Reyranella humidisoli: one gene and its partners. The protein of the gene in region 3 interacts with the protein of the main gene of each other region in a pairwise test. Links are inferred from orthologs where the notes say so. Each region holds a gene or a part of one and is shown on either strand. Other genes may lie near its edges. The genes, in order: dnaN, dnaE, dnaQ and KQ910_RS21450.

Region 1 (7,157 bases), 350 kb from region 3 along the record:
AGCGTTCGCACTAAAATTCGTGCGCGGCTGGCCCACTCCGTGCTAGCGCCATTGCATGGCCGATCCCATGCCCCCACGGGTCACGCGCGAACATTGGGGCTTCCTGTGCGGCTCGATCATGGCGCTGGGCGCATCGCTGTCGTTCGCGGCGGCGCGTGCCGGCATTCTGGGGGGCCTCGGCGCGGTCGACATGATCTTCGCGCGCTACGTCGTCGCCGGCGCGATCATGCTGCCTCTGCTCCTGCGCTACGGCGTGCGCGACTTCGCCGGGATCGGCCTGCGCCGGTCTCTCATCCTCACGGCGCTCGGCGGCGCTCCCTTTGCGCTGCTGCAGACCGGCGGCTACGGCTTCGCACCCTTGGCGCATGGCGCGGTCATCGCACCCTCGACCGTCACCATCGTCAGTACCATCGGTGCCGCGCTGTTCCTGCGAGAGCGATTGAGCCGCAGCCATCTGGCCGGTGCCGCCATCGTGCTGGCCGGCATCTTCCTGATCGGCTGGGACGGCCTCACCCAGCCTTCCGGCGAGCGCGCGTGGCTGGGCGATCTCCTGTTCTTCGCGTCCAGCGTGCTGTGGGCGGGATTTACGCTATTGCTGCGGCACTGGCGCCTGCCGGCCCTGCAGGCGACCGCGGTCGTGGCCGTGCTGTCCTTCGTCCTGACCACGCCCCTGTATCTTGGGATCATGGGCATGGCACATCTCGAAGCGCTGCCGCTCGGCATGCTGGCCTTCCAGGGGCTGGTGCAGGGCGGCCTGCAGGGAGCCATCACCATGATCGCCTACAGCCAGGCCGTGATCTTCCTGGGCGTGAGCCGCGCCGTGCTGTTCCCCGCCATCGTGCCGGCCTTGTCAGTGCTGGTCGGAATCCCGATCGTGGGAGAGATTCCCGGTGGACTGCAGATCGGCGGCCTCTGCCTGGTCACGCTGGGGCTGATGACGACGGTCGGATTGTTTCGGAGACTCGGCCTGCGCTGAAAGCGCGGGCCGGCCGGGTCAGCGCATCAGCGCGGGGATGAACGACTGCAGCGAGGTTTCGGCGTCGGCCGCCGTCTGCTGGTGCGACTGCGCCCAGTCGATCCGGATCTTGATGAAATGGTCGCGAAAGCCCGTGAGCAGAAGCTTGCTGTAGATCCGCGAGTTGGCCTGGGTGACGCCGCTGTAGGTTACGCAGCGAAAGCTCACCGCGCCATAGGTGCAGGTCGACGGCACCGACGGCTTCTGGAAGGCGGTATAGCCGGCATACTTGAACTGCTGTTCGGCCGAGGCGAGCTCGCTGTTGAACTGGCCGATCACCGTCGGATTGTCGCTGCCCGACGGCACGCGGCGGCCGAGGTCGAACACCTGCACGCTGATCGCGAGCCGCTTGGGCGTGGAATAGAAGTACGACATGCCCAGGCCGGGATTGTTGGCCGGTGGGGCGGAATAGTTGACCGAGCGCTCGAAGGTGGCGCCGCCAAGGTTCGACGCAAAATTGAGCTTGGTGCCGGCATTGGTCGTGGGCGTCGACGACTGGGTCTGGGCGGATGCCGCTCCGGCGAGGCCGGTGAGCAGCACAGCGGCGAGCAGGACGTCGCGGATCCTAGACATCGAGGTTGGCGACCTTCAGCGCATTCTCCTGGATGAAGTCGCGGCGCGGTTCGACCACGTCGCCCATGAGGGTCGAGAAGATCTCGTCAGCCTCGTCGACATGGTTGATCCTGACCTGCAGCAGGGTGCGCGCCTCGGGGTCGAGGGTGGTCTCCCAGAGCTGGTCGGGATTCATCTCGCCCAGTCCCTTGTAGCGCTGGATCGTGACCCCCTTGCGGCCGGCCTCGAGGACGGCGGCAAACAGCTCGGTGGGCGAGGAGATCCGGGTCTCCTTGTCCTTCACCGCGAACACGCCGGGCTTCTGGTAGACCGCCTGCAACTCGTCGGCCAGCGCGTCGAGCTTGCGTGCCTCGGCGCTGCGCGTCAGCGGGCCATCGATCACGTGCCGCTCGGTGACGCCGCGCAGCCGGCGCACGAAGGCCAGCCCGCCGTCTGCGATCGGCTCGCCGGTCCATCCCTTCTCCAGCAGCGGGCTTACGACATCGAGGCGCTTGGCGATGTAGTCGGCCGTCTGCTTGGCAAGTTCAGGATCGGCCAGCACGTCGGGCTTGAGAGCGCCCGCAATCGCGGCCTGCTCGATGACGGCCTGGCTGGTGACGCGGCGCGACAACGCCAGCGGCTTCACGAGATTGGTGACGGAGCGGGCGATGTCCACCGTGTTGCGCAGGTCGTCCTTGGCCAGGACGCTGCCGCTGCCGAGCGCCAGCGTGGCGCCTTCGAGACCGGTCTGGATGAGGTGATCGTCGAGCGCGCGTTCGTCCTTGAGGTAGATCGCCGATTTGCCCTTGGCCGCTTTGAACAGCGGCGGCTGGGCGATGTAGAGGTAGCCGCGCTCGATCAGGTCGCGCATCTGGCGATAGAAGAACGTCATCAGCAGGGTACGGATGTGGGAGCCGTCCACGTCGGCGTCCGTCATGATGATGATCTTGTGGTAGCGCAGCTTGTCGAGGTTGAAGTCGTCGTGGCCGATGCCGGTGCCCAGCGCCGTGATCAAAGTGCCGATTTCCGCCGAGCCCAGCATCTTGTCGAAGCGCGCACGCTCGACGTTCAGGATCTTGCCGCGCAGCGGCAGGATCGCCTGGTTGGCGCGGTTGCGGCCCTGCTTGGCCGAGCCGCCGGCCGAATCGCCCTCGACGATGAAGAGTTCGGACAGCGCCGGGTCGCGCTCCTGGCAGTCGGCCAGCTTGCCGGGCAGAGAGCTCACGTCGAGCGCGCCCTTGCGGCGGGTGAGCTCGCGGGCCTTTCGCGCGGCCTCGCGGGCGGCCGCGGCCTCGACGACCTTGGTCAGGATCTTCTTCGTCTCGGTGGGATGTTCCTCCAGCCACTGGCCGAACTTGTCGGCCACGACGGACTCGACGACCGGCCGCACTTCCGAGGAGACCAGCTTGTCCTTGGTCTGCGAGGAGAACTTGGGATCGGGCACCTTGACCGACAGCACGCAGGTCAGGCCCTCGCGCATGTCGTCGCCGGTGAGGCCGACTTTCTCCTTCTTGGAGATGCCGCTCTCGTCGGCATACTTGTTCAGCGTGCGGGTCAGCGCGCCGCGGAAGCCCGCGAGATGGGTGCCGCCGTCGCGCTGCGGGATGTTGTTGGTGAAGCACAGCATCGTCTCGTGATAGCTGTCGTTCCACTGCATCGCGACTTCGACCGAGATGCCTTCCTTTTCGCCGCGGATCGACACCGGCGGGTCGTGCAGCACCGACTTGTTGCGATCGAGATACTTGGCGAAGGCCTCGACGCCGCCCTCGTAGTAGAGTTCCGAAACCTTGTGTTCGGCGCCCCGCTCGTCGGTCAATACGACGCGTACACCGGAGTTCAGGAAGGCGAGTTCGCGCAGGCGATGTTCGAGCGTGGCGAAGTCGAACTCGGTTTTGGTGAAGGTCCCTGTGGAGGGCAGGAAGGTCACTTCCGTGCCGTGCTGTCCCTGGTCTGCCTCGCCCACGATCTGCAGGTCGCCTTCCGGCTCGCCGTGACGGAAGCGGATGTGGTGTTCCTTGCCGTTGCGCCAGATGCGCAGGTCGAGATGCTCCGACAGGGCGTTCACCACTGCCGCGCCAACGCCGTGCAGGCCGCCCGAGACCTTGTAGGAATTCTGGTCGAATTTTCCGCCGGCATGGAGCTGCGTGAAGATCACGTTGGCGGCCGAAATGCCCTCTTCCTTGTGGATGTCGGTCGGCACGCCGCGGCCATTGTCGCGGACCGTGGCCGAACCGTCGCCGTGCAGGACCACGTCGACCCTGTCGCAATAGCCGGCCAGCGCCTCGTCGATCGCGTTGTCCACGATCTCGTAGACCATGTGGTGCAGGCCGGTGCCGTCGTCGGTGTCGCCGATATACATGCCCGGCCGCTTGCGGACGGCTTCGAGGCCGCGCAGCACCTTGATGGAATCGGCGCCGTAGTCCTCGGCGCCCGGCGTGATGTCGTTGTCGCTCATGGTCCTGGCTTTCGGAAAGGAGTTCAGACCGCCGCGATCGAGCCGTTTGCCACGCGCAGGATCTGCGCGCGGCCGGCCAGCGGCGCAAAGAGTTCGGCATCGGTGCCGGTCATCCAGCTCTGGACGCCCAGCGCCACCACCTCGTCGAACAGCGCGAGGCGCCGCTCCGCATCGAGATGGGCGGCGATTTCGTCGAGCAGCAGCAACGGCGGCCGGCCGCGCGACAGCGCCACCAGCCTGGCATGCGCCAGCGCGATCGAGACCAGCACGGCCTTCTGCTGGCCGGTCGAGCCCTCGGCCGCCGGCAGGTCGAGGTCGAGATGGCGCACCGCGAGGTCGCTGCGATGCGGCCCGCAGGACGTGGTGCCGGCCTCGGCGTCGCGCGGGCGGCTGGCCGCCAGTTCGCCGCGCAGCCGGTCCTCGACGTCGATCGCGGCCATCGTGGCCACCCAGCGGTCGACTTCGCCCGCCATCGCCAGCGAGGCGCGCGGAAAGGGGCCGACGCCCAGCCGCGCGGCTGAATCGAGTCGCTGCACCGTATCGGCGCGTGCCGCCGCCAGCGCCACGCCGTGGCGGGCCATCGTGTCTTCTAGTGCGGTGAACCAGTGCGGATCGCGATTGCCCTCGCCCAGAAGGCGGCTGCGCTGGCGCTGCGCGTTCTCGTAGGCCGCGACGTCGCCGGCATGTTCGGGGTGCAGCGCCGTCACCAGCCGGTCGAGGAAGCGCCGTCGCTCGGTCGCGCCGTCGAGGAACAGGCGGTCGAGCTGCGGCGTGAGCCACACCGCCGCGACATGCCGGCCGAGCGCGGTCTGGCTCTGCATGGGGCGTCCGTCGATGCGCACGGCGCGGCGCGCCAGGCTGGTCTCGCTGCGGCCGGCTTCCAGGCCGGTGCCGATGGCGACGCGGCCCTCCGGCGTGTCCAGGGTGGCTGCGACCGCCCAGCCGGCGGCCGGGGGCTCTTCGCTGCGCGAGCGGCGGCAGACTTCGTCGAGGCGGGCGCGGCGCAGGCCGCGGCCGGGCGCCAGGAAGGAGAGGGCCTCCAGCAGGTTGGTCTTGCCGGCGCCGTTTTCGCCGACCAGCACGACCGGCTCCATCCCGCAATCGAGGCGCAGCTGACGGTAGTTGCGGAAGTCGGTCAGGCGAAGCTGGCGCACGGCGAGGAGTGCCGGCGCAGCGCCCGCTACGGCGTCGGAAGAGTAGGCGAGGGCGCTGATGGCCTGTGCCGTCATACCCGCATCGGCATGAGCACGTAGAGCGCGCTCTCGTCGGCACCGTCACGCACCAGGGTAGGCGAGCCGGCATCGGCCATCAGGAAGCGCGCTTCGCTGCCGGCGATCTGCTCGGTGATGTCGAGCAGGTAGCGCGAGTTGAAGCCGATTTCGAGGGCCGTGTCCTTGTACTCGACCTCGATCTCCTCGGTCGCACTGCCGGCATCCGGGCTGGTGGCCGAAAGCGTGACGATGCCCTTGGCGACCGCCAGCTTGATGGCGCGCGACTTCTCCGTGGAGATCGTCGAGACGCGGTCGACGGCGTTCGCGAACTCCTTGCACGGCACGTTCAGGACCTTGTCGTTGCCGGTCGGGATGACCCGCTCGTAGTCCGGGAAGGTGCCGTCGATCAGCTTGCTGACCAGGGTGATGTTGCCGCTGGAGAAGCGGATCCGGGTGTCGGAGAGTTCAATGTCGACCGAGCCGTCGCTTTCGTCCAGCAGCTTGCGGACCTCGCCCACGGTCTTGCGCGGCACGATCACGCCCGGGATCTCGCCGGCGCCCTTGGGCAGCGGCACCTCGACCCGGGCCAGGCGGTGGCCGTCGGTCGCCACGCCGCGCAGCACCTGGGTGGCCCCGGAGGTCGCGGCGTGGAAATAGATGCCGTTCAGGTAGTAGCGGGTCTCCTCGTTGGAGATCGCGAACCGCGTCCGGTCGATGATGGCCTTGAGGTCTGTCGCCGGAAGCTGAAAGCGGTGCGGCAGGTCGCCTTCGGTCATCGCCGGGAAGTCGGCCGGCGGCAGGCACTGCAGGGTGAAGCGCGACCGGCCGGCCCGGATGACCAGGCTGCTGTTGTCGGAAGCGGCTTCCAGCTCGACTTGGGCGCCGTCGGGCAGCTTGCGGACGATCTCATACAGCGTGTGGGCCGGCGCCGTGGTCGAGCCGGTCTTGGAGGCGCTGGCCTCCACCGATTCGGTGATGGCGAGGTCCATGTCGGTCGCGGCGAGGCTCAACCGGCCCTTCTGGGCGGTGATCAGCACGTTGGACAGGATCGGGATCGTGTTCCGACGCTCGACGACACTCTGGACATGGGCCAGGGCCTTCAGGAGGGCCGCCCGTTCGATCGTCAATTTCATGTTTTGGTCGCCGTAGTCAGGGCCGGATTAAATCTCTTTTGTGGCCCGTTCCCGGGGCCGCGAAAGACGCCGCAGGAACGGTTGAAAAGTATATCACGCCGACTGCCCGCGGGAAGCGATTTCGCTGTTCCTAGAGGCATTTAGGGCCTGTGGTTCGACGCAAAACAGGCCCCATTCGGGGCCTGTTCTACATTTGGTGTCGGTGGTTCTGCTCAGCCCTGCAGCTGGCGCTTCAGGAGTTCGACGTCCTCGGCGATCGAATGGTCGGAAACCTTGAGTTCCTCGATCTTGCGCACGGCGTGCATGACCGTCGTGTGATCGCGGTTGCCGAAGCGCTTGCCGATCTGGGGCAGGCTCAGCGTCGTGAGCTGCTTGGCGAGGTACATCGCGACCTGTCGGGGCCGGGCGACCGAGCGGGCGCGCCGCGGCGAGCTCATCTCCGCCAGCTTGATGTTGTAATGCGCGGCCACCCGCTGCTGGATCTCGTCGACCGTGACCTTGCGGTCGGCCTGGCGCAGCAGGTCGTGCAGCACGTCCTGCGCCATCTCGACGGTGATCTCGCGGCCGATCAGCTGGCCGTGCGCCACGACGCGGTTCAGCGCGCCCTCCAGCTCGCGGATGTTGGTGCTGATCTTGTGCGCGAGGAACTCGAGCACGTTGACCGGCACCGGCACGCGGGCATTTTCGGCCTTGGTCTGCAGGATCGACAGGCGCAGCTCGTAGGTCGAGGAATGGATGTCCGCGACGAGGCCGCTGCCCAGGCGCGAGCGCATGCGCTCCTCGATGTCCTG
Region 2 (8,325 bases), on a different replicon or contig from region 3:
GCTTCTCGCGCTCGCGCGTCAGGTCGAGCTGTTCCTTCTTGGTGAGGCCGACGACGTCGCCCTTCAGGCGCTCGTCGAGCTCGCGCAGGCGCTTGATGGACGCCGAGATGGTGTTCCAGTTCGTGATCATGCCGCCCAGCCAGCGGTGGTTCACGTAGTACTGGCCGCAGCGCTTGGCGGCGTCGGCGACGCGTTCGGCAGCCGCCGGCTTGGTGCCGACGAACAGCACGCGGCCGCCGCTCGCGACGACGTCGCGAACCTGCTTCAGCGCCTGCTCCAGCAGCGGCACGGTCTTCGTGAGATCGATGATATGGACCCCGTTGCGCACCCCGAACAGGTACGGCTTCATCTTGGGGTTCCAGCGGCGCGTGTGATGGCCGAAGTGAACGCCGGCTTCCAGCAGCTGGCGCATCGTGAATGTCGGCATGGTCATGCCGTTCTCCTTTTCCGGTTGAACCTCCGCGGGCGTCGTTCCCGGAATGGGAACACCGGAGCGAGCGCCGGGATGTCTCCCCGTCGACCGCAAACCCGCGTGCGAAGTGGCGCGTTTCTAGTGGTTTGGGCTCGAAATTGCAAGCGCCAATGAAATCAAGGCCTTAGGCGATCAGTTTGGCGATTTCCTGCGCCAGTTTGAGGAGCGAGAGCGGTGCGCTCCCCTCGGCCTTGTTGTTGGCCGTGATCCAGACCTTGCGGCCGCCCTTGTAAGCTGCGGCGGCCATCCGGGCCAGGATCAGGCGCGTTTCCCCATCCTCGTCGACCAGCCTGTCGAACGGCTCGTAGCGCTGCTTGGCGGCCTGGTAGAGGAAACCCCGGTGCAGGTTCCAGCGGACCACCAGAGGGCCCGGCTCCCCGCCGTCCAGGGCCTTGAGGGCCGCTTCCTGTCGCTCGACCTCGGGCATCCGGTCATGCAGCCCGACGCAGTAGCGCACTCCCGCCCGGCCCAGCATGCGCATCAGGCGCGGGGTGAGCAGCTCGGGATTGCGCAGCTCCAGCGCATAAAGCGGTGCCCGACCGCCCAATTCGGTTGGCAGCGCGGCAAAGAAGGCCTCCAGCCGCTCGATCAGCAGCGAGGAATCCTCGACCAGACTGCGTGGCAGCGGCGACACCTGAAAGACCAGGGGGCCGGCCTTGGCCTTGAGCCCCTCCAGGCAGGGCACCACGAACTCGCGGGTGGCGACGGCGGCATCGAGGAAGTGCGAATTGGCGACTTTCCCCCGCCCCTCCTCGTCACGCATCACGGCATCGCAGACGATGGCCGGTGCCTTGACCACGAAGCTGAAGTGCTCCGGCACCTGACTGGCGTACCGGACATAGTCGGCGGTCGAGATCGGCGCGTAGAAAGTCCGGTCGAGGCTGACCGTCCGCAGCAGCGGGATTTCAGCATAGGCCGCCAACCCCTTGCGGCTCAGCGTCACCTGCGGGTGGACGCCGTCGTAGACGAGGCCGCGCCATCCCGGAAAGAACCACGACGAGGTGCCGAGCCGGATGTCGACCGGAAGTAGCGGCGCCTCGAGCAGTGGCGAGTCCCGGGCGGGCCGGACATCGCCGGCCCCGGGCACCCGGCGCTTGGGCGGCGCTGCGGCCTCGGTTTCGAAGAGGCCGGGCTGACGGCTCAAATTTCCTCGACCTGCGAGACGCCCGGCAGGCTGCCGATCGTGTCGCGCAGGCCGCCGGCGATCGAATAGGTGCCTGGCAAGGTGACCTCGGCATCGGTCTCCTCGTTCATCGGCACGACGAGCGTCACCCGCCCTCGCCCGCGCTTTCCTTCGAGCGCCTTGCGCAGCGCTTCGAGCGCCATGGGATCGGTGATCACGATACGCAGCCCGGCCGCCGAGTTCGCGACCGCATCTTCCAGTTTCTCGACCGACTGCGCCGTGAGCTTGACCTGCTCGCCGTCGAGCCGGCCGTCGACCGAGATCAGGATCGCCTGACCTGCTTCGAGGAGATTGCGCTTGGAACTCAGAAGCTCGCTGAACATGACGCACTCGAAGGCGCCGGACTGATCGGAGCATTGCAGGAAGGCGAATCGGTTGCCTTTGGCGGAGGTGCGCTCCATGCGGTCGATGACGGTGCCGGCGAGCTTGATGCGGCCGGGCGTACCGCGCGCCAGCAATGCCGGTAGATCGGCCGCGCGGCAGACGCCCAGCCTCTGCAGGCTTTTTTCATATGACGCCAGCGGATGCGACGAGAGATAGAAGCCGATGGCGGAGAACTCGTTCTGCAGCCGCTCCATCGGCGCCCAGTCCGGCACCTTGGGCAATTGCGGGCGGCGCTGGGCGGTGTCGTCGCCGAACAGGTTGTTCTGGTCGCTGCCGCGCGACTCATGCGTCGCCTGAGAATGGCGGGTCAGCGCCTCGACGGCCGCGAAGGTCTGGGCGCGGTTCTTGTTCAACGTATCGAAGCCACCGGCCTTCACCAGGCTTTCGAGCAGCCGCTTGTTGATCACGCGCTGGTCGAGCCGCTCGGCGAAGTCGAACAGATCCTTGAAAGGGCCCTTTTCCCGACGCTCCTCGGCAAGACGGCTCATCGCCTCACGGCCGACGCCCTTGATGGCGGCCAGCGCATATCGGATCGCCTTCTTGCCGTCCTCCGTCTTCTCGACCGTGAAATCCGCCGCCGACTTGTTCACGTCCGGAGGCAGAAGCTCGACGCCGAGCTTGTCGAGGTCGCGCCGGTAGCCGTTCAGCTTCTCGACGTTGCCCATGTCGAGGGTCATCGTCGCGGCGAAGAACTCGACCGGATGGTTCGCTTTGAGATAGGCGGTCTGGTAGCAGACCAGCGCATAGGCGGCGGCATGGCTCTTGTTGAAGCCGTAGCCCGCGAACTTGTCGACCTGGTCGAAGATAGAGGAGGCCCTGTCCTTCTCGACGCCGTTCTTCTGCGCGCCCTCGACGAAGCTCGCCCGCTGCGCGTCCATCTCGGCCTGGATCTTCTTGCCCATGGCGCGGCGCAGCAGGTCCGCGCCACCCAGCGTGTAGCCGCTGAGTACCTGCGCGATCTGCATGACCTGCTCCTGGTAGATCATGATGCCGTAGGTCTCCTTCAGGATTCCTTCCAGCAGCGGATGCAGGTAGTCCGGCTCCTCCTCGCCATGCTTGCGCTTGATGTAGCTCGGGATGTTCTCCATCGGGCCCGGCCGATAGAGCGCCACGACGGCGATGATGTCCTCGAAGCGGTCGGGCTTCAGGCGGCGCAGCACGTCGCGCATGCCGTTGCCTTCCAGCTGGAACACGCCCGACCCGTCGCCGCGGCAGAGCAGCTCGAAGGTCTTGCGGTTGTCGAGAGGCAGCCTGGGAATGTCGATCTGGTCGCGCCCGATCAGGTCCCAGGCCTTCTCGATGACGGTCAGCGTCTTTAGGCCGAGGAAGTCGAACTTCACGAGGCCGGCCGTCTCGACCCATTTCATGTTGAATTGGGTGGCCGGCAGGGAATCCTGGTTGTCTGTATCGCGGAACAGCGGCACCAGCTGGTCGAGCGGCCGGTCGCCGATCACCACGCCGGCGGCATGGGTCGAGGCGTTGCGGAACAGGCCCTCGAGCTGCAGCGCGAGATCGATCAGGCGCTTGATCTCCTCGTCGGCAGTGTACTGTTCCTTCACCAGCTCCTCGGTCTCCAGCGCCTTCGCCAACGTCACCGGGTTGGCTGGATTGTTGGGCACCAGCTTGCAGATCCTGTCGACCTGCCCGTAGGGCATGCCCAGCACGCGGCCCACATCGCGCAGCACCGCGCGGGCCTGCAGCTTGCCGAAGGTGATGATCGCGGCGACGCGGTCGTGGCCGTACTCGTCGCGCACGTAGCGGATCACGCGGTCGCGCTTGTCCTGGCAGAAGTCGATGTCGAAGTCGGGCATCGACACGCGTTCGGGATTCAGGAAGCGTTCGAACAGCAGGCCCCAGCGCAGCGGATCGAGGTCGGTGATCTTGAGCGACCAGGCGACCAGCGAGCCCGCGCCCGAGCCGCGGCCGGGACCGACCGGGACGCCGTTGTCCTTGGCCCACTGGATGAAGTCGGCAACGATCAGGAAGTAGCCGGCGAAGCCCATCCGCTCGATCATGTCGAGCTCGTAGGTCAGCCGGTCCGAATACTTCTCGAAGCTGATCCCGTCGGCGAGGCGGCCGAGCTTCTGAAGTTCATCGAGGCCGGTCTTGGCGAGATCGCGCAGCGCCTCGCCCTCGGTGCGGCCCTCGAGCTTCGTGTAGCGTGGCAGGATCGGCTTGCGCGGCGCCGGCATGTAGGCGCAGCGCTGGGCGATCACCAGCGTGTTGTCGCAGGCCTCGGGAATGTCGGCGAACAGGGCGCGCATCTCGGCGGCCGACTTGAAATAATGCTCGGGCGTCAGCCTGCGCCGATTGGGATCGTCGATATGCGCGCCCTGCTCGATGCAGAGCAGCACGTCGTGCGCCTCGTACATCGACTTCTTGGGGAAGTGCACGTCGTTGGTCGCGACCAGCGGCAGGTTGCGCTCGTAGGCGAGCTCGATGAGCGGCCCCTCGATCCGGCGCTCCGTGTCCTCGCCGTGCCGCTGCAGTTCGAGGTACAGCCTGCCGTCGAACAGGCGCTGCAGCCGGTCGAGCATGTGCGCCGCCGCCGGCGTCTGGCCGGACGCCAGAAGCCGACCGACGGTGCTGCCCGCGCTCCCGGTCAGTACGATCAGCCCTGCGGTCGAGCCTTCCAGCTCGGACATCGGCAGAGCAGCCACCGATCCCATCTTGAACTCGAGATGGGCACGGCTCACCAGCCGCATCAGGTTGACGTAGCCTTCCTCGCTCTGGACCAGCAGGGTCAGCCAGTCGACGGTCGGCAGCTTATTCGCCGTCGCGACGCCGCCCTCCTCCTCGCGCCGCAGGCCGAGATCGCAGCCGACGATGGGCTGGACGCCGCCCTTGGAGGCGTATTGCGAGAACTCCAGTGCGCCGAAGAGGTTGTTGCGGTCGGTGACGGCGACCGCCGGCATCGCCTCGCCCTTGGCGAGCGAGACGATCTTGTCGACCTTGTTCGCCCCCTCGGTGAGCGAGTAGGCGGAACGAACCTTGAGATGGATGAAATCAGCGATGGCCACGGGCCATCATCGCGCCGCGGCCTGTGGACTGTCAGGCATCGAGCACGCCATCCTTGAGATGCACGGTGCGGTCCATGCGGGCCGCCAGCTCCGGATTGTGGGTCGCCACGAGGGCCGCCATGCCGGTTTCCCGGACCAGCGCCAGCAATTGCTGGAAGACCGCCTCGGCGGTCGCGGAATCGAGGTTGCCGGTCGGCTCGTCGGCCAGCAGCACGCGCGGGGCGTTCGCCACCGCGCGGGCGATCGCCACGCGCTGCTGCTCGCCGCCCGACAGACGCCCGGGCCGATGGTCGAGCCGGTCGCCCAGCCGCACCAGCCCGAGAAGCTCCGTGGCGCGTTTGCGGGCCGCCGCGCGAGAGACGCCGTTCAGCATCTGCGGCAGCATCACGTTCTCGACCGCCGAGAACTCAGGCAGCAAGTGATGGTACTGGTAGACGAAGCCCAGGTACTGGCGGCGCAGCCTGGTTCGGTCCCTGTCGGCCATCCGGACCGTCGCCTTCCCGTCGACCACGACCTCGCCTTCGTCGGGCCGTTCGAGCAGGCCCGCGATGTGCAGCAGGGTCGACTTGCCGCTGCCCGACTGGCCGACCATGGCCACGATCTCGCCGGGATGCAGGTCGACCGAGACGCCGCGCAGCACGTCGAGCCGGCGGTCGCCCTGGACGAAGGTGCGACGAATGCCCTGCAGCGAGAGCGGCTTGGTCGGTTCACTCATGTCGCAATCCTTCGACCGGTTCGACTCGGGTGGCCCGCCATGCCGGATAGGCTGCCGCGACGAGCGAGAGCATGATCGCGACCGCAATGATGAAAGCCACCTCGGTCGGATCCACGCGCACAGGCATGGAGGCAATGAAGTCGACTTCCGCCCCGGCGGTGCCGGAGCCGCCCGTGACGCTGGCCAGCGCCCGGCCGATCGCCGGCATGTTGGCGCACAGCAGCAGCCCCAGCGCCGCGCCGATGGCCGTGCCGACCACGCCGACGGCGGCGGCGGCCATGAAGAAGGCGCGCACGATGGTGCCCGGCCCCGCGCCCATCGTCCTCAGGATAGCGATGCTGCCGCGCTTCACCCGCACCAGCATTGTGAAGCTCGCGACCACGTTCATGGCAGCGACCACGACGATCAGCGTCAGGATGATGAACATCATCACGCGCTCGACCTGCAGGGCGCCGACGAATCGGGCGTTCAGGCCGAGCCAGTGCGATACGCGCAGATCCTCGCGACCGAGCGCCTGGCGTAGTTCCTGCGCGGTGCGCGGCGCTGCCGCCGGGTCCTTGAGGAACAGGTCGATCGAACTCACGGTCTCCTTGCCGTATTCGAGATCCTCCTGCAGCGCCGCCAGCGGGATGAACACGAGGCTGCTGTCGAACTCGTAGCGGCGAGTCATGAAGCTCGCGAGGATGTCGTAGTCGGTATAACGCGGCGCGATCGTGCCGCTCTGGTTGAGCTGATGCGTCACGACGGTCAGCGGCTCGCCGACCCGGACCTGCATCTGCTGCCGCAGCCGCTCGCCGATCACGAGGCCCGGTTTGGGCCCGAACTCGGCCAGATCGCCGAAGATGATGTTCTTCGAAACGATGTCGCGATTCAGCAGGTCCTCGCGCCGAACGCCGCGAAGCTGGGCGCCGCGGGTCTGGCCGTGCCCCGTCACGAGCGCCTGGCGCTCCAGGGTGAGCCGCACCGCCTCGACGCCCGGAACCTCCTTCATCCTTGCCAGCAGATCGGGCGTCGCCTGCAGGAGGCCGCCGCGGGCCGCGATCACGACATGGCCGTTCATGCCGATGATCCGGCCCAGAAGCTGCTCGCGAAAGCCACCCATCACCGAGAGAACGGCGATGAGGGTCCCGACGCCCAGCGCCACGCCGATCAGCGAGAACATCGCGATGAACGACACGAAACCCTCGCGCTGGCGCGTGGCGAGATAGCGCCAGGCCAGCCAGCGTTCGACGGCGGGCGCGCGATCACTCACGGCGGAGCCCTTCCACCGGATCGAGGCGCGCCGCCCGCAACGCGGGATAGAGCGAGGCCAGCAGCGCGAAAACCAGCGCCATGAACGCGATCCACGCGACCTCGCTCCATTCGATCCGCGAGGGCAGCTCGGCCAGCAAATAGAGAGTCTGGTCGAACAGAACGATGTCGAAGGTCCGCTGCAGCCACTGGCGGATCGCCTCGATGTTGCGGGCAAAGCTCAGCCCCAGCACGACGCCCAGGATGGTGCCGGCGCCTCCGATCGCCAGGCCGTCCAGCAGGAAGATCCGCATGATGGCGGCACGGCTCGCCCCCATGGTGCGCAGGATGGCGATATCCGCTGTCTTGGTGCGGACCAGCATGACCAGGCTCGAGACGATGTTGAAGGCCGCGACGAGGACGATCATCGTCAGGACCAGGAAGATCATGTTGGTCTGAGCCACGACGGCCGAGAAGAAACCGGCATTGGCCTGAAACCAGTCGAAGACCCAGCCCTCCGTCCCCACCGCCTGCATGAGCAGCCTGCGCGTCGCGTCCGTCGAGGCCCTGTCGGAGACGAAAACCTCGATGCCGGTGACGTTGGGCCCGAGGTTCAGCATGTGCTGCGCGTCCTGCAGCGGCGCGTAGACGAAGTTCGAATCGTAGTCGTACATGCCGGTGCAGAAGATCGCCCCGACCTTGACCGCGGCGGAACGCGGCATCACGCCGAGCGGCGTCGCGACGGAGACCGGCGACACGAGCTGGATCCTGTCTCCGACCTTGACGTTCATGAGGTCGGCGAGGCGCCGGCCGACGACCACCGTGAAATCGTCGCCGAAGCCCTTGAGGGTTCCCCAGTCGATGGGTTTGTCGTCGTCGGCCTTGCAAAGGGCGCGGTAGCGCTCGCGGGTTTCCGGCGTTCCCTCGATCGCCGAGGCCAGAGGCGCGCGGTTGCGGATATCGTCCGGCCGCATGCCGCGCAGAACGACCCCGCGCACGCGATCGCCGGCGACGGCCATGAGGTTGCCTTCGGCCGTCGGGGTCGCCGATTCAACGCCCGGCACGGCCGCCATGCGCTTCAGGAGATCGGGTGTCGGCTCCAGGGCACCGCGATTTGACTGGACGCCCAGCTGGCCGCTGATGCTCGACATCTGGGCCAGCATCTCGACGCGAAAGCCGTTCATCACCGACATGACGACGATCAGCGTACCGACGCCCAGCGTGATGCCGATCAGCGAGAAGCCGGCGATCACCGAGATGAAGCCTTCTTCGCGGCGCGCGCGGAGGTAACGAAAGGCGATCAGGCGCTCAACGGCGAAAG
Region 3 (7,169 bases):
CAGCGCATAGCGCACGGCGAAGATCGACAGGCCGAAGGCGAGCATGAACCAGCCGCCCGCCAGTTCGAGACGGCCGTCGTCGAGGCGCCGCACGGCGCGACGGCGGCCCAGCCACAGTCCCAATGGCAGACCGACGGCAAGAGCTGCCAGCCAGGTGACCGAAGCCAGCGCCGGCCGAGGCAACTGTCCGATCCCGGCCACGGAGAAGAGCAGCCCGACGACCGGCAGGATGGCCAGCCGCCACAGCGGCAGGGTCCGCTGCCGCAGCCCCAGGACGCCCAGCCAGACGACGAGGGCCATCAGCGGCCACACCCAGAGAGGCGTGTGCGTGACGATCTGGAAGATGGTTTCGAAAGGCGACTGCATGGCGTTCTCCGGAGACAGCGGCGTTGCCGTCACCTTCCGGGCCGCGCGGCTCGCGGACCATCTTCCCTGCGTGGAAAGGCTGGCGTTTTTCGCGATCTGACGTCATTCATCCGTTCACGATGCGCGAATCGCCCTACGTCCGGTCGTTACCATTCCAGCTGCCGGCGGTCGTCGGGCTCGCGCTCGTCCTGGGCGTCACCGGGCCTTTCGGCACTTACGAGCACATGGATCTCGGCCGGCGGATTGCCTACTTCGGCATCATCGGCGGGCTGAGCTGGCTGCAGATCGTGGTCCTGGCGGCCTGGTTCGGGCGCATCGAGCCGATCGACCGCTGGCCCGTCGCCGGCCGCATGGCGCTGGTCGGCGTGCTGGCCTCGATCCCGAGCACCTTCGAGGTCATCGTCGTCCAGTCCTGGCTCGGCCGGCCGATTCCCCTCTGGGCGGCGCCGTACATCTTCCCCGAGAACGCCCTGCTGACCACGTCGATCGCCGTGGTGTTCGGCCTGTTCGTCGAGCAGCGGCTGCGCGCCAAAGCCGATGCCGAACTGGCCCGCGTGGCCGCCCTGCCCCAGCCGCCGCCCGCCCTCCCGGAAGCCGCCACGTCCCCGCCGGCTTCACCCGACTTCCTGCGCCGTGTCCCGCCGGCCCTGGGCCGCGACCTGCTGGCCCTCGAGATGGAGGATCACTACCTCCGCATCCACACAGCGCTCGGCAGCGACCTCGTGTTGATGCGCCTTCGCGACGCACTGGCCGAGCTTGGCCCCGAGCGCGGCCAGCAGGTCCACCGGTCTTGGTGGGTGGCGACGGGCGCAATCGCCTCGGTCGACCGGACGGGCGGCCGCCTCGTGCTCACTCTGCGCAACGGACTTAAGGTCCCCGTCAGCAAGACCTATCGAGACAGCATCAAGGACGCGGGCTGGCTCGAAAAATAAGATGCCGTCGTCTCGACCGGAGCGCTTCCTCGAAAAGCCTCGGGGCAGGCTCCGCGCTACGCCTCGCTGCGCAAGGTTGGCATGGCGACGATGATCGTTGATGGCTTGAGGCCGTACTCTCGACAGTGATCTTCGCAGGCCTTGTAACCGCGCCAGCGAGCACTTGAGGAAGGCAAGCAAAAGGAAGGAAGCGCGGGAGATGCACGCGCTACAGAAATCACGCCATTTTACCTAAGTAATGTAGACAAAACATAGTTTCGATCAAGAGTTGTTCTTTCGGCTTTCCTTCGCCAGTTTCCCAAAACCAAACACTTCTCGCATCTATTCGTCCTCCAGGCAGCGTTGTCGCGCGGGATCATGATTGATCTCAACGTGAGCGAACGAAATCGCTTGTTCTCCAGACAGAGGTGAATCCATGAACGAACGACAGCCAAGCCGGACCGCACTCGGCGCAGCCGGATATCGGGCCGCCCATCAGTTACTAGAGGGCGGCAAGGTATTCTCCGATCCTTTCGCTCGCACCATTCTCGGTGACGGCGCCGACGCGATTATCGCGGGACTATCGGCAGGCCCGGCACAACAGCGCATGCGCATCTTCATGGCGATGCGCAGCCGTTTTGCCGAGGATTGCCTCGGCGCCGCGGTGTCACGCGGCGTGCGACAGGCGGTGGTTCTCGGCGCCGGCTTCGATACATTCGCGCTGCGCAATCCCCATTCGGATGTGGGGTTGCGGGTTTTCGAGGTCGATCATCCCGCGACCCAAGCCTGGAAACGAAAGCGTCTGTCCGAAGTCGGCCTCGCTATTCCGGCGTCTCTGATCTTTGCGGCGATCGACTTCGAACACGATGATCTTGGTCTCGGGCTGCGTGATGCCGGTTTCGATCCCGATCGCCCTGCGTTCTTCATCTGGCTCGGCGTCGTCCCCTATCTAGGGCGAACAGCCATAGCGGCCACGTTGCGTTACATTGCGAGCATCCCCGAATCCGAGGTGGTGTTCGACTACAGCGAACCGCTGGAGAACTATCCGCCGGAGCAGCGGACCGAAATTGTCGCGCTCGGGGCCTATACGGCTGAAATCGGCGAACCCTGGCTCAGTCATTTCGATCCCGACGAGATCGCGCAGGAACTCCGCGGATACGGCTTCGGGGATATCGAAGACCTCGGCATGTCCCAAATGGCCGTTCGCTATCTGGGCGCGCCCCCCGGCGCGTCCAAAAGTGGTCCCGGGGGGCATATGATGCGGGCAGCTCGCATTCCGTGAGCGTCAGGATTCTTTGGAAGTCGGATCTCGCTACTTGCCGCCGCGATCCTCGCGCCACAGGTCGAGTTTTTCCTGGATCGGGCGATCGGAGAACGAGAACAGGACCGCGTCGCTGGCGGCGCGATGCTCGACCCTGGCCCAGCTCGGCACGACGAAATGGTCGCGCTTCTTCCAGCGCATCACCGTGTCGCCGATCGTGCTCTCGCCGTCACCTTCGACGACCGAGAAGACCGTGCCGTCGGTGCAGCGATAGGGCGATGTCGTAAAACCCTTCGGCAGGAGCTGCATGAAGGTGCCCATCGTGGCGATCGGCGCGCCACCGCTCGCCGGATTGACGTAGCGCAGCTTGTAGCCATGGCAGGCGTCGGGTGCGCCGGCCTTGGCGAGACCCTGCAACGCCTCGCGCGTGCGCGCATAGGGATAGTTGAAGATCGGCGAGGTCTGCTTCGCCGGCTTCCAGTCCACCGGCAGCAGGCCGCTGGCATACTTCGCGTCGGACGTGCCTTGGGGCGTCGTCACGACCTGCTCGTCGGTCTCGCCGTTCTCGGCAAAGCCCGCGTTGAACATCGCGACCAGCGGGATGTCGAGCCCGTCGAGCCACACCATCGGCTTCGACGATTCGTTGCCGTGATCGTGCCAGGTCCAGGTCGGCGTGATGACGAAGTCGCCCTCGTGCATGATCGTGCGCTCGCCATCGACCGCGGTGTAGGCACCTTCGCCTTCTACGATGAAGCGCAGCGCCGACTGGGTGTGACGATGGCTGGGCGCAACCTCGCCCGGCAGGATGAGCTGCAGCCCGGCATAGAGGGTGGGCGTGATGCAGGCGCTGCCGGTCATCGCCGGGTTTTCGAGGATCAGCACGCGCCGCACGGCTTCCTTCGCCGTGATCAGCGAGCCCGATTCCATCAGGAACGGCCGCACCCTGTCGTAGTCCCAGTGCGCGGCCCGGTACTTCGGCGCCGGCTGCGGCGGCACGAGCTGGTGCAGCGATTCCCACAGCGGCGCCATCGAGAGGCCGCCGATGCGTTCGTAGAAATCGCGCCGCGCGTTGTTGCCCGTCGTCGACGCGGACATGCTGCTACTCGGCGGCGCGCAGCAATGGACCCGAACGAGCCATCATTCGGGCGCGGCAGGCGGCGGCGAAGGCGTCGAACAGCTTCATCGACACCGGATTCTCGAGCGCCTTGTATTCGGGGTGCCATTGCAACGCGAGCACGAAGCCCGGCGCATCCGGCACGCTCAACGCCTCGACCTGTCCGTCTTCGCAGCAGGTCGCTTCGAGCCGCGCGCGCGGCGCCAGCACGTCGACGCCCTGCGCGTGCAGCGAATTCACGCGCACGCGCTTCTCGCCCAGCAGGCGCTGCAGCATCCCGCCTTCGGTCACGTCGATGTCGTGGGTCGGCGCATAGTTCACGTCCATGTCCGGCGACTTGGGCGAGCGATGATCGCGCCGGCCCTCGACCTCGTGGACATGCTGGTGCAGCGAGCCGCCCAGCGCGACGTTCACCTCCTGAAGACCGCGACAGATCGCGAACAGCGGGACGCCGCGGTCGATCGTGTGCCGGATCAGCGGCAGGGTCGTGGAATCGCGCGCCCGGTCGTGCAGCGTGCCCTCGCGGCTCTGCTTGCCATAGTGATGCGGCTCGACGTTGGAGGGGCTGCCGGTCAGCAGCACGCCGTCGAGACTGTCGAGCAAGCGGTCCATTGCTTCCAGGAAGCCCGGCTCGTCGTCGCCGAATTCCGGCCCGATGGCGGGGATCAGGACCGGCAGGCCGCCGACGGCGCGAAGCGCCGCCTGGACGTATTTCTCGCCCACGGTGTGATGCCAGCCGCCCCGTCCGTTTTCCTTGAGACAGGCCGAAACACCGATCAGGGGGCGCGAAGACGAGCGATTCATAGTCTGCCGGAGCGTGCAAATAGCGGGGGTTTCATTGTCGCCGCCGCGCCGCATCTTGGCAATTGCCCGGTGCCTGAACCTGCCCGCAGCTTGTGCAGTGCAGCCCTGCATGGTACCGCCGCGCCGCGGCAAGATTTGCCCCGTCCATTCGCCAGAAACATCGGAAAGAGCGCCATGACGACCACCCCTCCGCCGTCCGCCCCGCCCTCCGGCCAGACCGCCCAGGCCGGTCCCGCCGCGCCGCTGACCATGCACGGCCAGTACATCAAGGACTTCAGCTTCGAGAACCCGCGCGCGCCGCAGAGCCTGATCGAGCAGACGCAGCCGCAGCTCACGCTGAACGTGCAGGTGGCCAACCGCCAGTTCGACGCCAAGACCTTCGAGGTGTCGATCACCATCGAGGCCTCCGCGCATACGCCGGAGAAAGAGCCACTGTTCATGCTCGAGCTGATCTATGCCGGCACGGTGACCTTGGGCGACCTGCCGCCGGAAGCGACGGGGCCGATGCTCTTCATCGAGACGCCGCGCCTGCTCTTCCCGTTCGCCCGCGCCATCGTGGCCAACGCCACGCGCGAGGCCGGCTTCCCGCCGCTCAACATCGCCCCGGTCGACTTCGTGGCGCTCTATCGCCAGCAGCTCGAAGCCAATGGCGGCCAGGCGCCCGGCATCCAGTCCGGCCCGGTCGGCCACGCCTGAGGCGACCGCCGACAAGGATCCCTCACTTCGTTCGGGATGACACAAGAGGTGTCATCCTGAGCGCAGCGAAGGATCCTTACTCATCAGCGATGCGCTCCGTCGAACGGACGGAGGAAAACTAGCTTTCTCCCGAGCGAAGTAGAATTGCCTCCCCATTCAAATGGGGAGGTGTCGACGTCTTACGTCGACGGAGGGGTCATAGGCTTTGCGACGCCCCATGACCCCATCGCCCCGTATGACGGGGCACTTCCCCCTCTGAAGGGGGAAGAAATTGATCCTGATTTCCAGCAGTTCAATCCACGTCGGAAAGACTCTAGCCTTCGACCTTGAGCCAGATCGGTTCGCTGATCTTGTTCAGGAATTCCGCGTGCGCGGCCAGTTCGGCCGCGCTTGCCGTGTGCGGGCGCGGCGGCCGCAGGGTCAGGGTCTGGGCCATGATGCCCTGGACGCCCGCCGCGGCCATCTCCGGCGCGAGGCCGAGATCGCGCTGCCGGCCGCCGCTCAGCTCCAGATAGACTTCCGCCAGCAGTTCCGAATCGAGCAAGGCGCCGTGCTTGGTGCGCTTGGTGTTGTCGATGCCGAACCGGTCGCACAGCGAGTCGAGGCTGGCGCGCTGGCCGGGAAACTTGCGCCGCGCCATCGAGACGGTGTCGACATAGTCATTCGTGAGCTTCGGCTTGCCGACGCGCGCGAGTTCGGCGTTCAGGAAGCCCAGGTCGAACTGTGCGTTGTGAATGACGAGTTGAGCATCGCCCAGGAATTCGAGCAGCTCTTCGGCTTTGTCGGCGAAAAGCGGCTTGTCGGCCAGAAACTCGTCGGAGAGCCCGTGTACTTCCTGCGCCCCGGCCGGCATCGGCATCTCGGGGTTGAGGTAGAGCTGCAGCGAGCGGCCGGTGGCCACGAGGTTGACCAGCTCGATACAGCCGATCTCGACCACGCGGTTGCCGGCGAGAGGATCGAGGCCCGTGGTCTCGGTATCGAGGACGACTTCACGCATCCCGATCTTTTAGCGCAAGTGCCCGCCTACTTGCGACGCGCGCGCGCGAGCCGGGCTGTGAATTTCTCCCGCCACGGATTGGACGGCCAGAAATTGCCGTGCAGGCCGCGCAACTCCGCGACCGCCCGACCGAGCGCGGCGCGCGTCGGCGCCAGCCCCATGCCGGTCGGGATCACGAGGCTGGCCTTGCGGCGCTTGAGCGCGTCCGGCACCTGCTGGCGCAGGATGCCTTCGAACTTGTCGGCGGTCATGCCGGGGCGGGCCAGGACGCGGCGGCGCTGCAGGAAGGCCGGTGCGCTCACCACCAGCGTGGCATCGACGCGCCGGTCGCCCAGCCCCTCGAAAAGCAACGGAATATCGAGCACAACGAGCTTTTCGCCGGCCAGCGCCGCGCGCCGCAAAAAGGCGCGCTGCATGCGATGGACCAGCGGATGCACGATCGCTTCCAGCCGGCGCAGCGCCTCCTTGTTGCCGAAGACGCGTGCGCCCAACGCCTGACGGTCGAGCACGCCCGCCTTCACCACGCCGGGGAACGCCGCCTCGATACCAGGCAGCGCGGCGCCGCCCGGTGCCTGCAGCGTATGGACGGCGGCATCGGCGTCGTACACCGGCACGCCCATCTCCCGCAGCATTGTCGCTGCGGTTGATTTGCCCATGCCGATCGAACCGGTCAGTCCGACGATGACCATCTAGAGTCTTTCCGTCTCAAGGTGCCCCCACTACCTCATCCTGAGGAGGCCGCGCAGCGGCCGTCTCGAAGGATGGGCAACAGACGCGGTGCTCGTGCCCACCCTTCGAGACGCGCTCCTTCCGGAGCGCTCCTCAGGGTGAGGCTTTGTTGGGCTCTACGGAACCAGGACCGTCTGGCCGGTGGTCTTGCGGCTCTCCAGGTCGATGTGCGCCTGCGCGGCTTCGGCCAGCGGGTAGTGCTGGTCGATCGAGATCTTCACCTTGCCGCTCTTCACCATCTTGAACAGCGAACGGGCGCTGGCTTCGAGGTCGGCGCGGGTGGCGGTGTAG
Region 4 (7,268 bases), on a different replicon or contig from region 3:
GCCGATCGCTTTCGTACCGATCTCGGCAACCGCGGCATCCAGCTTCGCCCGGTCGCGGCCGGAGATCACGACTTCCGCGCCTTCGTCGGCGAAGGCCTTGGCCGATGCCAGCCCCAACCCGCTGTTGCCGCCGGTGACGAGCACCACCTGCCCCTCAAATCTCGTCGCCATCGCGTGCTCCCACAAATCCCATGTCTTACGATGTGTCTATTGGCAGAATGCGACTTCTGCTCCATCAAGGCACGATGGATTACCAACTGGAAGGCCGGACCTGCCTCGTGTCCGGCGCAAGCTCCGGGATCGGCGCCGGTGTCGTCAGGCTCCTGGCTCAGCAAGGCGCACGCGTCATCGCCACGGCGCGGCGCGCCGAGAAGATCGAGCGGCTCGATGGGGTGACGGTGGTCGCCGGCGACGTGACCGACACGGCCGACCTGGCGCGCATCGCCGCCGAGGCGATCAAGGCACTCGGCCCGATCGACATCCTGGTGAACTGCGCCGGCGGCTCGCGGCCGACCGGGCCGGATGCCGGCGAGGACATCTGGGAGGAAGCCTTCGCGCTCAACTTCACGGCCGCGCGCCTGCTCACCAAGGCCCTGCTGCCGGCGATGCGGGCGCGCAAATGGGGCCGGGTCGTCAACATCAGCGGCTCCATGGAGCCGCGCGGCCTCAACGCCGCCATCGCCGCCAAGGCCGCGTTGCACCTGTGGGCCAAGGGCCTGTCATGCGACGTGGCCGCCGACGGCGTGACGGTGAACACGATTCAGCCAGGGCGGATCAACAGCGAACAGATCCTGCAGAAACTCCATCCGACAGAGGAAGCACGCCGCAGCTTCATCGAGCGAAACATCCCCATCGGGTATTTCGGCGAGCCGGAGGATGTGGCAAATCTCGTCGCCTTTCTCGCCTCCCCGGCGGCGCGCTACATCACGGGTGCGGTCGTTCCGGTGGATGGTGGCATGCACTATTTCGCGCACTAGGTGCGGCGGAGGATGGATTGCTGAAGTGGCTTCGTCGTTCTGAGCCAAAGGAAGTTCCGGCCGCAAGCCTGGGGTCATTGCAGATCGTGAAACCCTGGGCACGCTCGTCCTCAACCCAGTCGGACATCGCTGGCGGCTTCATGACCGTGGTCAACGAAGGCGAGACCGACCGGCTGATGTCGGCCTCCTGCCCGGCCGCCACGTCGATCGAGATCCATGCCATCCGGGTCAAGGGACCGCGGCTGCAGATGCAGCCGATCGAAGGCGGCCTCGTTATTCCGCCAGCCAATCAGCAGGTCCTGAAGCCGCGCGGGTATCACCTGCTGATGCTCGGCCTCACGGCACCTCTGGTCGCCGGCGCCACGCTGCCCGTCACCCTCGTCTTCGAGAAAGCCGGCACCGTCACCGTGGATTTCGCCGTGGAAGCTTCCGGCGTCGTGGGATACGCCGCCCTGAGCGCCTGACGGCCATGCAGCCATCGGCCCGCCAGTTGCGCCTCGGTGTCTTCGTGCAGACGCCGGGCCATCACGTCGGTGGATGGCGCCATCCCGACGCCGATGCGCGCACGCCCAACCTGGCGCTGATGCAGCACATCGCCGCCACGGCCGAGGCGGCGAAATTCGACATGTTCTTCCTGGGCGACGGTTTCGCCACGGGCTACGGCGAGCACCCGTCGACCATCGGCAAGTTCGAACCGCTGGGCCTGCTCTCGGCGCTGGCCATGAGCACGACGCGGCTCGGCCTCGCCGCAACCGCCTCGACGACCTACGCCGAGCCCTATCACGTGGCCCGCGCCTTCGCTTCGCTGGATCATCTCTCGGGCGGCCGCGCGGCGTGGAACGTGGTGACGACGGCCTATTCGAAATCGAGCGCCGTGTTCGGCCGCCAGCATCCGCCGCATGCCGAGCGATACGCTATGGCCGGGGAATTCGTCGAAGCCTGCCGCCTGCTCTGGGACAGCTGGGATGACGACGCCTTCATTGCCGACAAGCATGCCGGCCTCTTCGTGCGCCCGGGTAGCCTCCACATGCCGGCTTTCGAGGGAAAGTACTTCTCGATCCAGGGCGCGCTCAACGTGCCGCGGCCGCCACAGGGCCATCCCGTCCTGATCCAGGCGGGCTCCTCCGGTCCTGGCCAGGCGCTCGCGGCGCGAATCGCCGACGTGGTGTTCACGGCCCAGAACGACCTCAGCGAGGCACAGGCCTTCTACCGCAGCGTGAAGGCGCAGCTTGCGGAGTGCGGACGGACCGCCGATGCCGCGCTGGTCATGCCGGGTGTGATGCCGGTCGTCGGCCGGACCGAGCGCGAGGCGCGGGAAATCTTCGCCGAACTGAATCGCAACATCGCTACGGCACAGGCCTTCACCGTCCTGTCGGAACGGCTGGGCGCCGACATGTCGGTGCATCCGCTCGACGGGCCGGTGCCCGCCGTGCCGGAGACCGAGCATCTCAAAAGCCGCGCGGCCCTGCTGATCCAGATGGCGCGACGGGAGAACCTCACCTTGCGTGAACTGTACCATCGGGTCGCGGCGGCGCGCGGCCATCTGCTGCCCATCGGCACGCCGAGCCAGGTCGCGGACGTGCTGGAGCGGTGGTTCCGCGAGGGCGGCGCCGACGGGTTCAATGTCATGCCGCCGTTCTTCCCCGGCCAGTTCGACGCCTTCGCCCAGTGCGTCGTGCCGATCCTGCAGGAGCGCGGACTGTTCCGCGCCGATTACACCGGCACCACATTGCGCGACCACCTGGGACTGGGGCGCCCCGCCGACCGTCGTGGTTGACAAAAGACCATTGTAAATCAATGGTTTGACTGAACTTATCCCAACCACACACTCGGCCCTTGCGCCGGACGGCCGGACTCCTGATATAACGGCCTCGAGGGGCCGATGTGGGCGGAGCAGTCGCCAACCCGGTCAGATCCGGAAGGAAGCAGCCGTAACGAATTCGCTTCGGGTCATGTCGGTCTCTCACCCGTTCCCCTGCGCGCGCCGCCGCGGAGGGCGGGCGGCCCGGGCGCGATGACCGCCGGGCCTGAATGGGGCCACGGCGCAGAATAGCGGGTGATCGCCATGGCGAAGGCCACCAAGGGCTCCGAAGACCCGGCAATCCCCTATCGCGTCCTCGCCCGGAAATACCGTCCCGTCGATTTCACGACCCTGGTCGGCCAGGAAGCCATGGTGCGCACCCTGCGCAATGCCATCGCCACCGGCCGCATCGCCCATGCCTTCATGCTCACCGGGGTGCGCGGCGTCGGCAAGACGACGACCGCGCGCATCATCGCCCGGGCGCTGAACTGCGTGGGTGCCGACGGCACAGGCGGCCCGACGGTCGATCCCTGCGGCGTCTGCGACAACTGCAAGGCCATCACCGAGGACCGCCATGTCGACGTGATCGAGATGGACGCGGCGTCCCGCACCGGCATCGACGATGTGCGCGAGTTGATCGAGGGCGTGCGCTACCGCCCGGTCTCGGCACGCTACAAGGTCTACATCATCGACGAAGTGCACATGCTGTCGGAGAAGGCCTTCAACGCGTTGCTGAAGACGCTGGAAGAGCCGCCGCCGCACGTGAAGTTCCTGTTTGCGACAACGGAGATCCGCAAAGTGCCGGTGACCGTGCTGTCGCGCTGCCAGCGCTTCGACCTGAAGCGCGTGCCGCAGGAAACGCTGGTCGAGCATTTCGGCAAGATCGCGCAGGCCGAGAAGGTCGAGATATCGCCCGAGGCGCTGGCATTGCTGGCACGCGCCGCCGACGGATCGGTGCGCGACGGCCTCTCGATGCTCGACCAGGCGATCGCCCATGGCGGCGGTGTCGTCGATGCCGCGCAGGTGCGCGACATGCTGGGCCTCGCCGACCGCAGCCGCGTGCTCGAACTGTTCGAGAAGGTGATGCGCGGCGATGCCCCCTCGGTCGTGGCCTCGCTCGGCGAGATGCACGATTCCGGCGCCGACCCCGTCGTCGTCCTGCAGGACCTGCTCGAACTCACCCACTGGGTCACGCGCCTCAAGGTGGCGCCCGAGGCCGCCGCCGCGACGGCCGACAGCGAGCGTGCCCAGGGTCTCGCCATGGCCGCCAAGCTCAGCATGGCCTCGCTGACGCGGGCCTGGACGCTTCTGCTCAAGGGCCTCCAGGAGACGCTGGCCGCACCTTCGCCGCTGCGAGCTGCCGAGATGGCGCTGATCCGTCTCTGCTACGTGGCCGACCTCCCCTCACCCGGCGACGCGATCAAGGCGCTGCAGAATGGCGGCGGCGTTCCAGCCGGCGCGGCTGCACCGATGGCACCCCGGCCCAATGGCGGCGGTGGCGGAGCCGCCGCGCGCCTCGCGACCCAGCCCGTGACCGCCGTTGCCACCCAACCGGCGATGCCAGCGCCGCGCAACTTTACCGAGGTCGTGGCGCTGTTCGAGACGAAGCGCGAGGCGCGGCTGGTGCACAGCCTGATGCACCATGTTCACGAAGTGCGCTGCGAGCCCGGCCTGATCGAATTCCGGCCCGAACCGAGGGCACCGGCCGATCTCGCGCCGCGCCTCAGCGAGCTGCTCGGCCAGTGGACCGGTCGCCGATGGATCGCGTCGGTCTCCAGCGCCGAGGGCAAGCCGACTCTCACCCAGCAGAAGACCGACAAGGCCGACGGGCTGCGCAGTTCCGCCGAGAACAACGAACTGGTCATGGCCATATTGAAGACGTTCCCCGGCGCCAAACTCGATGCCGTGCGACGCAAGGGCGAGGAGACTTCCCTGGTCTCCGGCCTGGGTGATTTCACGGCCGACGAGCCGCCTCCCGCCGAAGAATACCCCGCCGACGACGATATCCCGGAAAGCGAGTACTGATGTTCGACAAGCTCAAGGACCTTGGCGGCCTGATGCAGCAGGCCCAGCAGATGCAGCAGAAGATGCAGGACCTGCAGGTGGCGCTCGAGCGCCTGGAGATCGTGGGCTCCTCCGGCGCGGGCCTCGTCAAGGTGACGGTCAACGGCAAGAACGAGACCCGCAGGATCGAGATCGACGCCTCGCTGTTCAAGCCCGAGGACAAGGGCGTGGTCGAGGATCTGATCGTGGCGGCCGCCAACGATGCCCGCGGCAAGGTCGAGGAAACAGTCCAGGCGCAGATGCGGGACATCACCGGCGGCCTGCCGCTGCCGCCGGGCTTCAAGCTCTAGGACATCGCCGATGAACGGGCCGGAGATCGAGCGGCTGATCCAGCTCCTCGGCCGCCTGCCGGGCCTCGGACCGCGCTCGGCGCGCCGGGTGGCGCTGCATCTGCTCAAGAAGCGCGAGACCCTGATGCAGCCCCTGGGCGCGGCGCTGGCCGATGCCGCGCGCGCCATCCGCGCCTGCGGCGTCTGCGGCAACCTCGACACGATCGACCCCTGTTCGATCTGCGCCGATCCCCGCCGCGATGCCGGCCTCATCTGCGTCGTCGAGGATGTCGGAGACCTGTGGGCCATGGAGCGTGGGCGCATCTTTTCCGGCCGCTATCACGTGCTGGGCGGATCGCTGTCGGCGCTCGATGGCATCGGTCCGGAGGAACTCAATATCGGCTCGCTCGTGAGGCGCGTCGCCGCCGGTGGCGTGCGGGAGGTCATCATGGCGACCAACGCCACGGTCGATGGACAGACGACGGCCCATTACCTCGCTGAGCGGCTGGCCGAGCACGAAGTGCCCCTGACCCGCCTGGCGCACGGCGTACCGGTCGGCGGTGAACTGGACTGGCTCGACGACGGTACGCTGGCCACCGCATTCAAGGCGCGGCGCGCGCTCTAGAGATCTCGCATGAGTGCAGAAACCCTCGCCGCCATCGCCATCGCCCTGGGAGCGGGCTGGGCCAGCGGACTGAACGCATACGCCGCCGTGCTCGTCCTGGGAGGCGCACAGCGACTTGGTCTCGTGGCCCTGCCACAAGACCTCCTGGTCCTAGGCTCGCCCTGGGTGCTGGGCGTGGCGGCACTGCTGTTTGCGCTCAACTTTCTCGCCGACAAAATTCCCTATGTCGACAGCATCAACGATGCGCTGCAGACCTTCGTGCGCATTCCGGCCGGCGCCCTCCTGGCCTATGGCGCGGCGGGCGGCCTCAGCCCCGAAGTCGCGATCATCGCCGGCCTGCTGGGCGGAACGCTGGCCGCCGGCACGCATGTCGCCAAGACCGGTTCGCGGGCGCTGATCAATACATCTCCGGAGCCTTTCACCAACGTCCTCGCCTCGCTGGGCGAGGACGTCACGGTCTTCGGCGGGCTCGCGCTGGCGATCGCTCATCCGATCACTTTTTTGTGCCTGCTCGCGGTCTTCGTCCTTCTGCTCATATGGCTGCTGCCGAGGCTGTTCCGACTGGCAATGAAGCCATTTCGCCGGATGGCACGGGCTCGCCATAGACCTTCGGTTTAGGAACTGGCGCTTTCCTTCCCCGGTCCGAGGCGTACACTCGCAACCGCAATCACATGTTCATCCGCCAGAACATCCAGTCCCTTCGGTTCTTCCGCACGACGCCGGCGATGCGTTGCCCCTACCTGCCACATCGCCTGGAGACCAAGCTCGTCACCGAGTTGAGCGGACCCGATGCCATTTCCCAGCACGACACGCTGACCGACGCCGGTTTCCGCCGCTCGCACCATTTCGTCTACAAGCCGCTGTGCGACGGTTGCAGAGCCTGTGTCCCGGTCCGCATCCGGGTCCGGGATTTCGAGCCCAGCCGGGCACAGCGCCGTATCCAGCGCCGCAACGAGCATGTCCATTCAACCGAAGTGCAGGCCCTGGCGACCGGCGAGCAATTTTCGCTGTTTTCACGCTATGTGCTGACACGGCATCGCGACGGCGACATGGCGGACATGGATTTCGACGACTACCGCGCCATGGTCGAAGAAAGCCCGGTTGAGACGGCCATCATCGAATTCCGGGACGATTCGGCGGACGGCAGGCTCGTCGGATGCTGTCTCGTCGACTGGTTGTCGAGCGGCGTTTCGGCGGTCTACAGCTTCTTCGATCCCCAGGATCCGAGGCGCGGCCTCGGCACGCACATGATCCTGTGGCTCGCCGCCGCCGCGGCCCGGCGAGGCCTGCCCTATGTCTATCTCGGCTACTGGATCGCCGATTCGACCAAGATGGCCTACAAGCAGTCTTTCCGCCCGCTGGAGTTTTTCGGCCCCGATGGTTGGGTGGAGTTGCCTACAACATAGGCACTGCATCGGTGGTGGAGCGACTTGACGCACCTCGTCTGCTGAATGAACAAATGCAGCCTCTGGCCTCGCCCAGCGGACCGCGTTAATAAAGCTGGTCCGTCGGCGAGAACGGACTGCCGGCCC

The links.
Region 1: the proteins of dnaQ (region 3) and dnaN interact in binary tests that used the Escherichia coli proteins (3 or more experiments, as listed by UniProt). The link is inferred for Reyranella humidisoli from one-to-one orthologs.
Region 2: the proteins of dnaQ (region 3) and dnaE interact in binary tests that used the Escherichia coli proteins (3 or more experiments, as listed by UniProt). The link is inferred for Reyranella humidisoli from one-to-one orthologs.
Region 4: the proteins of dnaQ (region 3) and KQ910_RS21450 interact in binary tests that used the Escherichia coli proteins (3 or more experiments, as listed by UniProt). The link is inferred for Reyranella humidisoli from one-to-one orthologs.

Annotation. Positions count from the first base shown.
Region 1 is NZ_JAHOPB010000001.1:1,048,098-1,055,254, reverse strand. Bases 4,308-7,157 are described here. They hold dnaN (DNA polymerase III subunit beta), read right to left. Parts: upstream 6,367-7,157; coding sequence 5,248-6,366; downstream 4,308-5,247. Other genes in these bases: dnaA (chromosomal replication initiator protein DnaA), read right to left, coding at 6,579-7,157; recF (DNA replication/repair protein RecF), read right to left, coding at 4,308-5,251. In the rest of the region: KQ910_RS05125 (DMT family transporter), read left to right, coding at 56-976; KQ910_RS05120 (hypothetical protein), read right to left, coding at 995-1,588; gyrB (DNA topoisomerase (ATP-hydrolyzing) subunit B), read right to left, coding at 1,581-4,022; more of recF, read right to left, coding at 4,046-4,307. UniProt on the Escherichia coli protein: Confers DNA tethering and processivity to DNA polymerases and other proteins. Acts as a clamp, forming a ring around DNA (a reaction catalyzed by the clamp-loading complex) which diffuses in an ATP-independent manner freely and bidirectionally along dsDNA.
Region 2 is NZ_JAHOPB010000003.1:408,170-416,494, forward strand. What follows is about bases 1,413-5,430. They hold dnaE (DNA polymerase III subunit alpha), read right to left. Parts: upstream 5,060-5,430; coding sequence 1,613-5,059; downstream 1,413-1,612. Other genes in these bases: KQ910_RS25425 (DUF72 domain-containing protein), read right to left, coding at 1,413-1,616; KQ910_RS25435 (ABC transporter ATP-binding protein), read right to left, coding at 5,091-5,430. Outside these bases: rpsB (30S ribosomal protein S2), read right to left, coding at 1-433; more of KQ910_RS25425, read right to left, coding at 597-1,412; more of KQ910_RS25435, read right to left, coding at 5,431-5,774; KQ910_RS25440 (ABC transporter permease), read right to left, coding at 5,767-7,026; KQ910_RS25445 (lipoprotein-releasing ABC transporter permease subunit), read right to left, coding at 7,019-8,325. UniProt on the Escherichia coli protein: DNA polymerase III is a complex, multichain enzyme responsible for most of the replicative synthesis in bacteria. This DNA polymerase also exhibits 3' to 5' exonuclease activity. The alpha chain is the DNA polymerase catalytic subunit.
Region 3 is NZ_JAHOPB010000001.1:1,394,242-1,401,410, reverse strand. The notes cover bases 4,308-7,169. They hold dnaQ (DNA polymerase III subunit epsilon), read right to left. Parts: upstream 6,150-7,169; coding sequence 5,466-6,149; downstream 4,308-5,465. Other genes in these bases: KQ910_RS06795 (quinone oxidoreductase family protein), read right to left, coding at 6,995-7,169; coaE (dephospho-CoA kinase), read right to left, coding at 6,176-6,838; secB (protein-export chaperone SecB), read left to right, coding at 4,631-5,152; KQ910_RS06815 (gamma-glutamyl-gamma-aminobutyrate hydrolase family protein), read right to left, coding at 4,308-4,456. Also shown: KQ910_RS06835 (alpha/beta fold hydrolase), read right to left, coding at 1-366; KQ910_RS06830 (LytTR family DNA-binding domain-containing protein), read left to right, coding at 486-1,298; KQ910_RS06825 (class I SAM-dependent methyltransferase), read left to right, coding at 1,714-2,559; gtdA (gentisate 1,2-dioxygenase), read right to left, coding at 2,590-3,633; more of KQ910_RS06815, read right to left, coding at 3,638-4,307. UniProt on the Escherichia coli protein: DNA polymerase III is a complex, multichain enzyme responsible for most of the replicative synthesis in bacteria. The epsilon subunit contain the editing function and is a proofreading 3'-5' exonuclease.
Region 4 is NZ_JAHOPB010000002.1:623,949-631,216, reverse strand. What follows is about bases 2,462-5,422. They hold KQ910_RS21450 (DNA polymerase III subunit gamma/tau), read left to right. Parts: upstream 2,462-3,042; coding sequence 3,043-4,803; downstream 4,804-5,422. Other genes in these bases: recR (recombination mediator RecR), read left to right, coding at 5,143-5,422; KQ910_RS21445 (YbaB/EbfC family nucleoid-associated protein), read left to right, coding at 4,803-5,132; KQ910_RS21460 (LLM class flavin-dependent oxidoreductase), read left to right, coding at 2,462-2,754. Also shown: KQ910_RS21475 (SDR family oxidoreductase), read right to left, coding at 1-171; KQ910_RS21470 (SDR family NAD(P)-dependent oxidoreductase), read left to right, coding at 246-977; KQ910_RS21465 (copper chaperone PCu(A)C), read left to right, coding at 1,064-1,441; more of KQ910_RS21460, read left to right, coding at 1,447-2,461; more of recR, read left to right, coding at 5,423-5,736; KQ910_RS21435 (DUF4126 domain-containing protein), read left to right, coding at 5,746-6,354; KQ910_RS21430 (arginyltransferase), read left to right, coding at 6,408-7,142. UniProt on the Escherichia coli protein: Part of the beta sliding clamp loading complex, which hydrolyzes ATP to load the beta clamp onto primed DNA to form the DNA replication pre-initiation complex.